Regions from separate parts of the Ventrimonas faecis genome, predicted to be linked through region 2. Evidence: predicted binding sites of a transcription regulator. Region 2 holds the regulator's gene; each other region holds the start of a gene.
The links. The regulator Rex, encoded in region 2, represses fermentation and respiration genes when NADH is low (regulators of the CRP and FNR family bind a similar motif). The targets are predictions, from matches to a motif close to ATTGTTAANTANTTAACAAT.
Positions count from the first base shown of each region.

Region 1 (3,118 bases), on a different contig from region 2:
GATCTTCCACACGAAGGTGGTTCGGATCGGTGAACATGGACATGATCTTCTTGCGGATATCCTCTGGCTCATCGGATAAGTAGATGCAGTTCCCCAGAGATTTACTCATTTTTGCCTTGCCGTCGATACCCGGCAGTCTTAAGCATGCCTGGTTCTGCGGGAGGAGGATCTGCGGCTCAACCAGGGTCTCACCGTATACGGAATTGAATTTGTGTACGATCTCGCGGCACTGCTCGATCATCGGCATCTGGTCCTCACCAACCGGAACGGTGGTAGCCTTGAATGCAGTGATGTCGGCTGCCTGGCTGATCGGGTAGCAGAAGAAGCCAACAGGAATGCTTGCCTCAAAGTTGCGCATCTGGATCTCAGATTTTACGGTTGGGTTTCTCTGAAGGCGGGAAACGGTAACCAGATTCATATAGTAGAAGCTGAGCTCAGTCAGCTCCGGAACCATGGACTGGATGAAGATAGTGGACTTCTCCGGGTCGAGGCCGCAGGAAAGGTAATCCAGAGCAACCTGGATGATGTTGTCGCGTACCTTTTCCGGGTGTTCTGCGTTGTCAGTTAAAGCCTGCGCATCGGCGATCATGATGTAGATCTCATCGTATTTGCCGGAATTCTGCAGTCTGACACGCTCTTTTAATGAGCCAACATAGTGGCCAACATGAAGACGGCCGGTAGGACGGTCGCCGGTCAGAATAATCTGTTTCATATATGATAGGACTCCTTTGTTCTTTGTGCGGCGCTGCCGCTGATTCTTCTATTATAATATCTTCGATGGGACGCGTCAACCAAATCGAAGGTTTCGGGCTGGGGATTTTGCTGATTTGGAAAGCAAAGCTATTGCTTTTTTGGCGGGAATCAGATATAATAGACAGGCGTTTATATTTCTATAAACCATTGGGCCATCGCCAAGCGGTAAGGCACAGCACTTTGACTGCTGCACTCGAGGGTTCGAATCCCGCTGGCCCAGCTGAAAAAAAGAGCAGGACATTTTTCGTTATGAAGGATGTCGTGCTCTTTTTCAATAGATCTGTGTCTGTATAACAAAAAACACCAGAGCAAACGCTCTGGTGTTTCTTCGCTTTGATTCTTGATTCTATGACCTCATCGGGAATCGAACCCGAGTTTACGCCGTGAGAGGGCGTCGTCTTAACCGCTTGACCATGAGGCCAGAATCGAGGCGACAAGATTCGAACTTGCGACCTCTGCGTCCCGAACGCAGCGCTCTACCAAACTGAGCCACGCCTCGAAGCGACTCCAATAATATAGCATCATTCGGGAAATAATGCAAGCACTTTTTTGAAAAAATTGAAAAAAGTTTTTTGCGGTCGGATTCTGCGATGGAGAACCGGTGGAAGAATGCCGTGTATACAAGAAAAAACAAGGTTTTGCGCCGTTTTATGCAATTTGCTTATTGATAAAAATGTGTCAATATGAGAAAATGAATCTATAGTATGCGCACTGTGCGCATTTGGGTCATTATCTGTCAACAACAGTTAAATTTTGGAGGATTGGGTTATGAGAGTTACGATCTGTATCGGAAGTGCATGTCATTTAAAAGGATCAAGAGAAATCATCCAGCGCCTGCAGGAGCTGGTAAAGGAACACGGAGTTTCTGATAAGGTAGATTTAAACGGAGCGTTCTGTACCGGAAACTGTGTCAACGGTGTCTGCGTGACGGTAGACGGAGAGCTGTTCTCCTTGAAGCCGGAAACTACCGATGACTTCTTTGCAAAGGAAATTTTAGGGAGACTGTAAGTATGGCAATTATTGACTTTAAAGCAACGAAATGCCGTCATTGTTACAAATGTGTGCGTAACTGCGAAGTCAAGGCCATCATGGTAAAAGACGGGCGTGCGGAGATCATGCCGGAGAACTGTATTCTCTGCGGGCGCTGCCTGCAGATCTGCCCCCAGTCGGCCAAAACGCTGGTCAGTGACCTGAGCCTGGTAAAAGGCATGGTTGAGGCCGGAGAGAAGGTTGTGGTTTCCATTGCGCCGTCTTATATGGGACTCTTAAAATACCACACCATCGGGCAGGTACGCTGTGCGCTGATGCGCTTAGGGTTTGCCGATGTACGGGAAACTGCGGAGGGAGCCGCTCTGGTAACTGCGGAGTACGCGAAGCTTCTTTCGGAAGGAGCCATGAAAAATATCATCAGCACCTGCTGTCCCAGTGTGAACGCGCTGATTGAGAAATATTACCCGCAGCTGATTCCGTATCTGGCTCCGGTGGTTTCTCCGATGATCGCCCACGGACGGATGATCAAACAGCAGATGGGAGCGGACACCAAAGTCGTTTTCCTTGGCCCCTGCATTGCGAAAAAGCAGGAGGCACTGGATCCGCGCCATGCGGACTGCATCGACGCGGTGTTAAACTTCAATGACATCAACCGCTGGCTGAATGAAGAGGATATCGTCATCGAGGATTGCGAGGATACCCCGTTTGAGCGGATGAACCCGCGGGTAAACCGCCTCTATCCGGTGACCAGCGGCGTGATCAATTCGGTGGTGGCTACACAGTCCGGACAGGATAATTACCGGAAGTTTTATGTACATGGTGAGAGCAACTGCATTGATCTGTGCCAGAGCATGGTACGCGGCGAGATCACGGGCTGCTTCATTGAGATGAACATGTGCTCCGGCGGCTGCATTAAGGGGCCAACTGTTAATGACCGTTCCATTTCCCGGTTTAAGGTGAAGCTGGATATGGAAGAACGGATCAGCCACGATCCGGTGCCGGAGGAAGAGACAGCTCCGGTGCTTGAGGCGGTATCGCTGAATAAGGTATTTTTCGACCGTACCCCGCATGATCCGGTTCCCTCTGAGGAGGAGATCCGCCAGATTCTTGCAAAGACCGGAAAGATGCGCCCGGACGATGAATTAAACTGCGGCGCCTGCGGTTATCCGACCTGCCGCGAGAAAGCCATTGCGGTGTATCAGAAAAAGGCCGAGCTTGATATGTGCATTCCGTTCATGTACGAGAAATCCAAGTCCTTCGCGAACCTGGTTATGGAGACATCGCCGAATGTGGTCATGATCGTGGATCAGGATATGAAGCTTCTGGAGTATTCCGCGGTGGGTGAGAAGTATTTCGGCAAGACCCGGGCGGAGGC
Region 1 is NZ_JBBMFJ010000006.1:39,901-43,018, forward strand. Features, by position in the region: gene trpS (tryptophan--tRNA ligase) at 1-712, opposite strand, end outside; tRNA gene WMO41_RS04515 (tRNA-Gln) at 902-973, shown strand; tRNA gene WMO41_RS04520 (tRNA-Glu) at 1,103-1,174, opposite strand; tRNA gene WMO41_RS04525 (tRNA-Pro) at 1,179-1,252, opposite strand; gene WMO41_RS04530 (NAD(P)H-dependent oxidoreductase subunit E) at 1,522-1,761, shown strand; gene WMO41_RS04535 ([Fe-Fe] hydrogenase large subunit C-terminal domain-containing protein) at 1,764-3,118, shown strand, end outside.
Region 1: WMO41_RS04530 (NAD(P)H-dependent oxidoreductase subunit E) is a predicted target of Rex. The motif match lies at 1,417-1,436, and genes of this name have one in related genera.

Region 2 (3,118 bases):
TTTTTTCTCGCTGTAGGCCGTGTAGTTGCCGAGGTAAACGGAGGCGTGGCCCTGCTCCAGCTCCACCACCTTGGTGACCACGCGGTTTAAGAAGTACCGGTCGTGGGCCACGATGATGACGGCTCCGTTGTAGTTTAACAGGTAGGTTTCCAGCCAGGCAATGGATTCCATGTCCAGATGGTTGGTCGGCTCATCCAGGAGAATGATGTCCGGGCGGGAGAGCAGAAGCTTACCTAAGGATACGCGGGTTTTCTGGCCGCCGGAGAGGGTGGAGACGGTTTTGTCAAATTCGTCCTCGGTAAAGCCAAGGCCCTTTAACACACCGGTCAGTTCGCTTTTCCAGGCGTAGCCGTTCTCCAGCTCAAAGGTGTGGCTTAAGCGGCTGTAGGTGGAAAGCATCTGCTCCAGATCTTCTCCGGAGGCGTTCTGCATGTTTACCTCCAGTTCGCGGATCTGCTGTTCCATATCGATGATGGGCTGCTTGACTTCTTTTAATTCCTCGTAGATGGTGCGGCTGCTGTCCAGGTCCTGGTGCTGTGCCAGGTAGCCGAGGGTTTTCCCCTTTGCGAGAACGACTTCGCCGGAGTCTGCGGAAAGCTCTCCTACAATGATCTTTAACAGGGTGGACTTGCCGGCTCCGTTGATGCCGACGATGGCAGCCTTTTCCTGATCTTCTATATGAAAGGATACTTCGGACAGAATCTCATCCGTGCCGAAGGCTTTGTTTATGTGATTGCATGATAAAATCATAGATAACTCCATTTCGTTACGTTTTCTACTATAAGACTTATCAAGTATAATATAGGAATTTGGCACTTGTAAAGAGCTTTCTGTGTGTTTTTTGTTCAGGAATTGTTTGAACATTGACATAGATTTCGCAAGCGGTTATAATAGACTACAATAGTTTACGTATAGGAGATGTGCAGCATGGAAAACAGAGAGATATCCAAAGCAGTTATTACAAGGCTTCCGCGGTATTACCGTTATCTCGGAGAGCTTTTGGAATCAGGTGTAGAGCGTATCTCATCCAATGAACTGAGTACCCGGATGAAGGTGACTGCTTCCCAGATTCGTCAGGATTTAAATAATTTCGGAGGATTCGGCCAGCAGGGCTATGGCTATAACGTAAAATACCTGTATACAGAGATTGGCAAGATCCTTGGAATCGATCGTCAGCATAACCTGATCATCATCGGTGCCGGAAACCTGGGACAGGCCATTGCGAATTACGCGAATTTTGAAAAGCGCGGCTTCATCATCAAAGGTATGTTCGATATCAACCCGAGACTCATCGGCCTGGTAGTCCGCGGTATTGAAATCCGGGGCGTTGACGACCTGGAGCAGTTCATCAAGGACAATGACGTTCAGATGGCAGCGCTCACCATTCCGAAGACCAAGGCTCCGGAGATCGCAGACCGTCTGGTGAATGCCGGAATCAAGGCAATCTGGAATTTTGCCCATGTGGACCTGAATGTACCAGATGATGTTGTAGTTGAGAATGTACATCTTTCCGAGAGTCTGATGCGTCTGTCCTACCGTGTCTGCAGCATGCAGGACCGGAAAAAGGAAGAGGAAAGGAAGGCTCGCGGGGAATCCTAGAGGCAGAGTGTAACAGGGGTAAAAGCCGACAGGCGGGGACAATATAAGTTCTCCTGCCTGCCGGTTTTTTGAGTTTCGATCCACCCTTTACAGGAGAGCGTGCGGGCTCAGAGAGGAGACAGAACATGGATTACGCTGTAACGGCGCAGCAGATGAAAGCAATCGATCAGAACACCATACACGGGATCGGCATTCCGTCCATGGTACTTATGGAACGGGCAGCACTCGCCGTGGCAGAAGCCGCAGAGCATATGGCCGCAGAACGGAATCTTGGAAAGAAGGCCCGGATCCTGGCTGTGTGTGGTACCGGAAACAACGGGGCAGATGGTGTTGCCGCGGGACGTATCCTGCAGGGACGTGGATATGAGACCGTCCTTTTGTTTGCCGGCAATCCGGAACATGATTCGGAAGAGATGAAGGCGCAGAAACGGATTGCGGCAAATCTGAATCTTGCGCAGAGCAGGGTGTCAGAATACAAAGAAGCGCCGTGTGACATCATACTGGATGCGGTGTTTGGCATCGGCCTTGGCCGGGAAATCGGCGGTGAATACCGGAAAGTACTGGAAATGCTTGAGTCCATGCGGGAACAGTATGGGGCCGGAATCATTGCGGTGGACACACCATCCGGCATTCACGGCACCACCGGCGAGGTCATGGGGATTGCCCTGGAGGCCGATGTTACGGTGACGTTTGGTTACGCAAAGACCGGACTGCTTCTTGATCCGGGCAGACAGTATGCGGGAAAACTTGTGGTGGCCGATATCGGATTTCCTGAGGCCAGTCTGCTTAAGAGCGGCTGGGACGCAAAGGTGATCACGCCTGGGGATCTGACCTGGCTTCCAAGGCGCCGTCCGGATGGCAATAAAGGCACGTTTGGAAAGGTGCTGGTTATCGCGGGCAGCCGCGGCATGAGCGGAGCGGCTTATTTTTCCGCTCTTGGTGCCTACCGCACCGGGGCCGGGCTGGTAAAGATCCTGACGGTACAGGAAAACCGGCAGGTTCTGCAGACCCAGCTTCCTGAGGCCATTGTTAGCTGCTATGACCCGGAAGACGAGGAAGCCATGCAGAACATCCTGGAGCAGGAATGCGCCTGGGCTGATGTGATCGTGACCGGACCGGGACTGGGGCAGGAACCCTATACGGAATATCTGCTGGAGACTGTACTGTCGGACGCGTACGTTCCGGTTGTGCTGGACGCGGACGGCTTAAACTGCGTGGCGGCCCACCCGTATCTGACCCGGTATTTTACAGAGAACATCATCATTACGCCGCATATGGGCGAGATGAGCCGCCTGACTTCGGTCCCCATCGCGGATCTGAAGAAGGATCCGCTGGGAGAGGCAAGGGCCTACAGCGCCCGCTATGGAACCGTCTGCGTGCTGAAGGACGCAGTCACGGTAGTGACAGATAAGGACGGTGCTGCCTGGATCAACCGGAGCGGCTGCAGCGCCATGGCAAAGGGCGGTTCCGGGGATGTGCTCACCGGCGTGATCGCCGGGCTTTTAGCCCGCGGTATGGA
Region 2 is NZ_JBBMFJ010000003.1:170,261-173,378, forward strand. Features, by position in the region: gene abc-f (ribosomal protection-like ABC-F family protein) at 1-750, opposite strand, end outside; gene WMO41_RS02985 (redox-sensing transcriptional repressor Rex) at 928-1,599, shown strand; gene WMO41_RS02990 (NAD(P)H-hydrate dehydratase) at 1,725-3,118, shown strand, end outside.

Region 3 (3,118 bases), on a different contig from region 2:
TTGGTTTCCTGGGCGGTCTCGGCATGTTCCTTTACGGCATGAACATCATGGCGGATGGTATGCAGAAGACGGCGGGAAGCAAGATGAGCAGTTTCCTTGGAATGCTCACCAATAACCGGTTTCTGGCTGTGGCACTGGGCGCACTGATCACGGCGATCATCCAGTCCAGTGGTGCGACAACGGTTATGGTAGTCGGTTTTGTAAGTGCAGGTGTGCTGAATCTGTCCCAGGCAGTGGGCGTGATCATGGGTGCCAACATTGGTACCACCATCACAGCATGGATCGTATCCATGAGCCAGCTGGGAGACGCGTTCGCGGTCATGAAGCCAAGCTTTTATGCGCCGGCCATCATCGGTATCGGAGCCCTGCTTCTGGTGTTTGCAAAGAGTCAGAAGAAAAAGACGGTCGGCGAGATCATGATCGGTCTTGGCCTGCTGTTTATTGGTCTGGACTTTATGTCCGGCTCCATCAATCCCTATACGGATGCTCCGATTTTTGCGAAGGCCTTTGAGGTGCTGGGCGGCAATCCGCTTCTTGGCATGATCATCGGTGCGCTGGTTACCGCGCTGCTGCAGAGTTCCTCTGCATCGGTTGGTATCCTGCAGACCCTGGCCATGAACGGAATCGTAACCACCAACGCAGCCATCTACATTACGCTGGGCCAGAATATCGGTTCCTGCGTGACTGCCATGCTTTCCAGTATGGGCGGCTCCCGCACGGCAAAACGCGCAGCTGTCATGCACCTGACCTTCAACGTCATTGGCGCGGTTGTATTCGGAACCATTGGTTTCATCTTTTTTAGCCTGCGTCCGGCGTTTGCGGCGTCCAATATCAACGCGGTGCAGATTTCCATTTTCCATACGGTCTTCAACCTGACGATGACCACGCTGTTGTTCCCGTTCGCGGATGTGCTGGTTAAGATTTCCGGCATGGTCGTGAAGGAGAAAGCAGAGGAAGAGCCGGTTGTGGAGGATGCGGAAACTGCTGCCACCCTCAAACATCTGGATGAGCGTATCTTCGAGTCTCCGGCATTCGCAGTGGAGACCGCAGCCCTTGAGGTTGTCCATATGGGTCAGATCACCTACGAAAATGTGGTCCGTGCCATTGATGCGGTCCTGACCGTGAACTCTGACGAGGTGGAAACGGTATTCAAGACCGAGCAGACCATCAATAATATGGAGAAGATGCTGACCGAGTATCTCATCAAGGTAGACAACCTTTCCCTGACGGAAAAACAGAAGAAGGTTGTAAACAACCTGTTTTACAGTGTCAGCGATATTGAGCGTATCGGTGACCATGCGGAAAACCTGGCAGAACAGGCCCAGTACATGGTAGAGCACGGACTTCAGTTCTCTACGACTGGTGCGGATGACTTAAAATCCATCAGCGACAGCGTGTTAAAATCCTTCCAGTATGCCATCGACGCAAGACAGAATGGCAATATGGAGGCAGTGCGCAAGGTCAGCCAGTATGAGGATGATGTCGACAGCCAGGAAGAGGAGCTTCGCGAGAAACACATCGAGCGCCTTTCAGCAGGAGAGTGCAAGGCCTCCGCGGGTGTGGTATTCCTGGATATCATCAGCAACCTGGAGCGTGTGTCCGACCATGCCTACAACCTGGCAGGCTATGTCAAGGACGAGATGTAGTAACTGACATAATCGTGAGCAGAATTGCGCAATTCATTCGGATTCTGTATACAAAGCACAAAAGAAAGCCCTTCGGAGCAGGTCTCCGAGGGGCTTCTTTGACAAAAACAAGACGATAATTCTATAGTTTTTGTCAATATGGCAAAAAAAGGCTTGCTATTTTGTGCATTATTAGGTACAATAAGAGCAAGGTTGATGAGTTTTTAACAATCATCATATTTTTAACAATCTAGGAGGAATGAATCATGGCAGTTAAAGTAGCAATCAATGGTTTTGGTCGTATCGGCCGTCTGGCTTTCAGACAGATGTTTGGCGCAGAGGGTTATGAGGTAGTAGCAATCAACGATTTAACCGATCCGAAGATGTTAGCTCACTTATTAAAATACGATACCGCACAGGGCGGATACGCAGGTCATATCGGTGAGGGCAAGCACACCGTAGAGGCTGGCGAGGATTCCATCACTGTAGACGGCAAGAAGATCACCATCTACAAAGAGGCTAAGGCTGCTGACCTTCCGTGGGGAGAGATTGGCGTAGATGTAGTATTAGAGTGTACTGGTTTCTACACCTCCAAAGAGAAAGCACAGGCTCACATTGACGCAGGCGCAAAGAAAGTTGTTATCTCCGCTCCGGCAGGCAACGACTTAAAGACCATCGTTTACAGCGTAAATGAGAACACCTTGACTGCAGATGATACCATCATTTCCGCAGCATCCTGCACCACCAACTGCCTGGCACCTATGGCAAAGGCTCTGAATGATTACGCTCCGATCCAGTCCGGTATCATGAGCACCATTCACGCTTACACCGGCGACCAGATGATTCTGGATGGCCCGCACAGAAAAGGTGATTTAAGAAGAGCAAGAGCAGGCGCTGCAAACATCGTTCCGAACTCCACCGGTGCTGCAAAAGCAATCGGTCTGGTTATTCCGGAGTTAAACGGCAAGCTCATCGGTTCCGCACAGCGTGTTCCGGTACCGACCGGTTCCACCACCATCTTAACCGCAGTTGTTAAGAAAGCAGGCGTTACCAAAGAAGACATCAACGCAGCTATGAAAGCAGCAGCAAGCGAGTCCTTCGGTTACAACGAGGATCCGATCGTTTCTTCTGATGTTATCGGTATGAGATACGGTTCCCTGTTCGACGCAACCCAGACCATGGTAGCTCAGATCGCAGATGATCTGTACGAGGTTCAGGTTGTTTCATGGTACGACAACGAGAACTCCTACACCAGCCAGATGGTTCGCACCATTAAGTACTTCGCAGAGCTGGCATAAGTTACAAACTTACAAAAGACTCCATAAGGGTCCGGTCACATGTGGGCCGGGCCCTTTTCTGTACATAGAAAAAGCGTTCTATGTACAGCTGTAATCAAATGTATACAAAGAAAGGGGACAACCTCTATGTTAAACAAAAAAAGTGTTGACGATCTGAAAAATTTAAAAGGAAAAAGAGTTCTGGTGCGCTGTGAT
Region 3 is NZ_JBBMFJ010000001.1:52,997-56,114, reverse strand. Features, by position in the region: gene WMO41_RS00245 (Na/Pi cotransporter family protein) at 1-1,646, shown strand, start outside; gene gap (type I glyceraldehyde-3-phosphate dehydrogenase) at 1,892-2,923, shown strand; gene WMO41_RS00235 (phosphoglycerate kinase) at 3,050-3,118, shown strand, end outside.
Region 3: gap (type I glyceraldehyde-3-phosphate dehydrogenase) is a predicted target of Rex. The motif match lies at 1,838-1,857, and genes of this name have one in related genera.

Region 4 (3,118 bases), on a different contig from region 2:
TGCCAGGATAATGCCGTGCCGGGAACTGACATCTCCACCCACCGCGGATGGAATCAGGCGCAGATCCTGCACGTCCGGGTCCTGGGAAAGGCGGTATACGGATTCCCAGCTTAAGAACGCGGAATTTACATCGATGTGAAAAATCAGCCGTTTTCTGGTTTCCATGGTTTGCTTCCTCCTGTTCCTGTTTTGTAAGTCCGATATGCCTTCTATCATAGCAGAATATCCGAAAATTTACCAGAATAGGATAGAGAGATGGAATGATAAAAGAATATGAAGGAGTGCGGATTGGGCAGAAAAGGAGCGGGAATGAAAAACCGGATCATCGGGCTGATGGCCGGAATCAGCATCGGATTTGCGGCATGGGGAAGTGTGCGGCCGCAGCCGGATGCGTGGCGGGTCGCGGGAAGCGTACAGACGGGCAAAGAATGGCAGACAGCAGAGAAAGAACAGGCTGTGGTGAATGAAACTGCAGTAGCGCAGAAATCTGTGAAGATGAAACAGGACGGCGAACAGCCACTTTCCCTGCATGCTCAGAGCGCTGTTTTAATGGACGCGGACAGCGGACGCATTTTATATGGAAAGGACGAGCATCAGATCCGGCCTATGGCCAGTACCACCAAGATCATGACCTGCATTCTGGCGCTGGAGCTGGGAAACCCGGACGACTTCTGTGAGGTTTCAAAGAAAGCGGCGACGCAGCCAAAGGTAAAACTCGGCGCTCCGGCGGGCAGTCGCTTAAAACTTCAGGACCTTCTGTATTCCCTGATGCTGGAGTCTCATAACGATTCCGCCGTAGTGATCGCAGAGTATATCAGTGGAAGTATAGAGGCTTTTGCGGAAACGATGAACCGCAAGGCGCGCGAAATCGGCTGTAAAGACACTACATTTCTGACGCCGAACGGACTGGACGCGGAAGCAGAGACCGAGGCGGGCGAAGGGATACGGCACAGTACTACGGCTGCGGAACTGGCAAAAATCCTGCGCTACTGCACGGAAGTCTCACCGAAACGCGATGAATTTTTAACAATAACGCGTACCGGAAACCATGCCTTTTCGGATCAGGATGGAACGCATACATACTCTTGCAGGAACCACAACGCGCTTCTGGAGATGACACAGGAGGCGGTGACCGGCAAGACCGGATTTACCGGAGGGGCGGGGTACTGCTATATTGCGCAGCTGTCCGACGGCGACCGGGGGTTTATTGTCGCGCTGCTGGGCTGCGGATGGCCTCCCCACAAAACCTGGAAATGGGAAGATGTGAGAAAACTGTACCGCTATGGCAAAGAGCATTTTTTCTATCAGGAGTTTGCGTTTGAGGAAAAGCAGGTCCAGATTCCGCTGAAAAATGGTGCGTATAAAGACCGGATCTGCGCGGTTTCTGACAGCCCAGGGGAGAAACGGGCCTTCCGGCTTCTCGTGGCAGACGGAGAAAGGGCAGAGGCAGAGTATGAGCTGAAAAAAGAATTCCAGGCGCCGGTGAGAGAAGGGGAAGCGGCAGGGCGTGTTTTATACCGGCTGAGCGGGAACATGATTGGCGTGAGCACATACCATACCGTGGAAGCGGCAGAGGCCTGGAGCCTGTCGTACTGTATGCGAAAAGTCGTTACGATCTGGAGTTTCTTTAAATTGTAAAAAAATTTCAAAAATACTTGAATTTTATCGGCTGACATTATATTATTATACTCGGCAGAAATTGGATTTACTAAGCGATAGTTTGTTTTTCTCTTAACAATGCAAAAGAGAAATACAGCGATCGTCAAATATTTCAAAATGGAGGATTGCAAAATGAGTAATCAAACATCAGCAAGTAACAGAATCAACGCATTACTTGATGAGAACAGTTTTGTTGAAGTTGGCGCTTATATTACAGCGAGAAGCACCGATTTTAACATGACTGACAAGGAGACTCCGGCAGATGGCGTGATCACCGGTTACGGTACTATCGAAGGAAACCTTGTGTATGTGTACAGCCAGGATGCTTCCGTACTGGGCGGCTCCTTAGGTGAGATGCACGCAAAGAAAATTTCCAACATCTATTCCATGGCTGTAAAGATGGGCGCACCGGTTATCGGACTGGTTGACTGCGCAGGTCTTCGCCTGCAGGAGGCAACTGACGCATTAAACGGCTTTGGTGAGATGTATTTAAGCCAGACCATGGCATCCGGCGTAGTTCCGCAGATCTCCGCTATTTTCGGTACCTGCGGCGGCGGTATGGCAGTAGCTTCCGCTATGGCTGACTTCATTTTTATGGAAGAGAAGAATGCAAAATTATTTGTAAATTCTCCGAACGCAATCGACGGAAACCGTGTTGAGAAGTGCGATACTTCCAGCGCAGCATTCCAGAGCGAGGAGACCGGCCTGGTTGACTTTACCGGGAGCGAAGAGGATATCTTATCCCAGATCCGCTCCCTGGTAGCCATCCTTCCGGCAAACAACGAGGATGATATGTCCTACAGCGAGTGCACTGATGATTTAAACCGTGTATGCTCCGATCTTGAGAACTATGCAGGCGCTACCGACCTGGCCCTGGCACAGATCTCTGATGACAACTTCTTCTTAGAGGTTAAGAAAAACTACGACAAGTCCATGGTAACCGGCTTCATCCGCTTAAACGGAACTACCGTAGGATGTGTTGCAAACCGTACCGCTGTTTACGCAGCAGATGGCGTAAAGGAAGACGAGTTCGAGGCAGTTCTCTCTGCTAACGGCGCTGAGAAAGCAGCAAAGTTCGTTTCCTTCTGTGACGCGTTCAACATTCCGTTACTGACCCTGGTGAACGTAAAGGGTTACAAGGCAAGCAAGTGCACCGAGCGCCGCATCGCAAAGAACGCAGGCCGCCTGACCTACGCTTTCGCAAATGCAAGCGTTCCGAAGGTAACCGTAGTAGTCGGCGAGGCTTATGGTACCGCTTACCTGACCATGAACTCCAAGTCCATCGGCGCAGATGTAGTTTACGCATGGCCGAACGCAAACATCGGCATGATGGATGCTTCCGCTGCAGCTAAGATCATGTATGCAGACGAGATCGCAAAGGCAGATGATTCTGTTGCTCTCATCAACGAGAAGGCAGCTGCTTACCGTGAGATGCAGTCCAGCGCACTGGCAGCAGCAA
Region 4 is NZ_JBBMFJ010000011.1:38,793-41,910, reverse strand. Features, by position in the region: gene WMO41_RS06965 (DNA polymerase Y family protein) at 1-165, opposite strand, end outside; gene WMO41_RS06960 (D-alanyl-D-alanine carboxypeptidase family protein) at 289-1,638, shown strand; gene WMO41_RS06955 (acyl-CoA carboxylase subunit beta) at 1,792-3,118, shown strand, end outside.
Region 4: WMO41_RS06955 (acyl-CoA carboxylase subunit beta) is a predicted target of Rex. The motif match lies at 1,759-1,778, and genes of this name have one in related genera.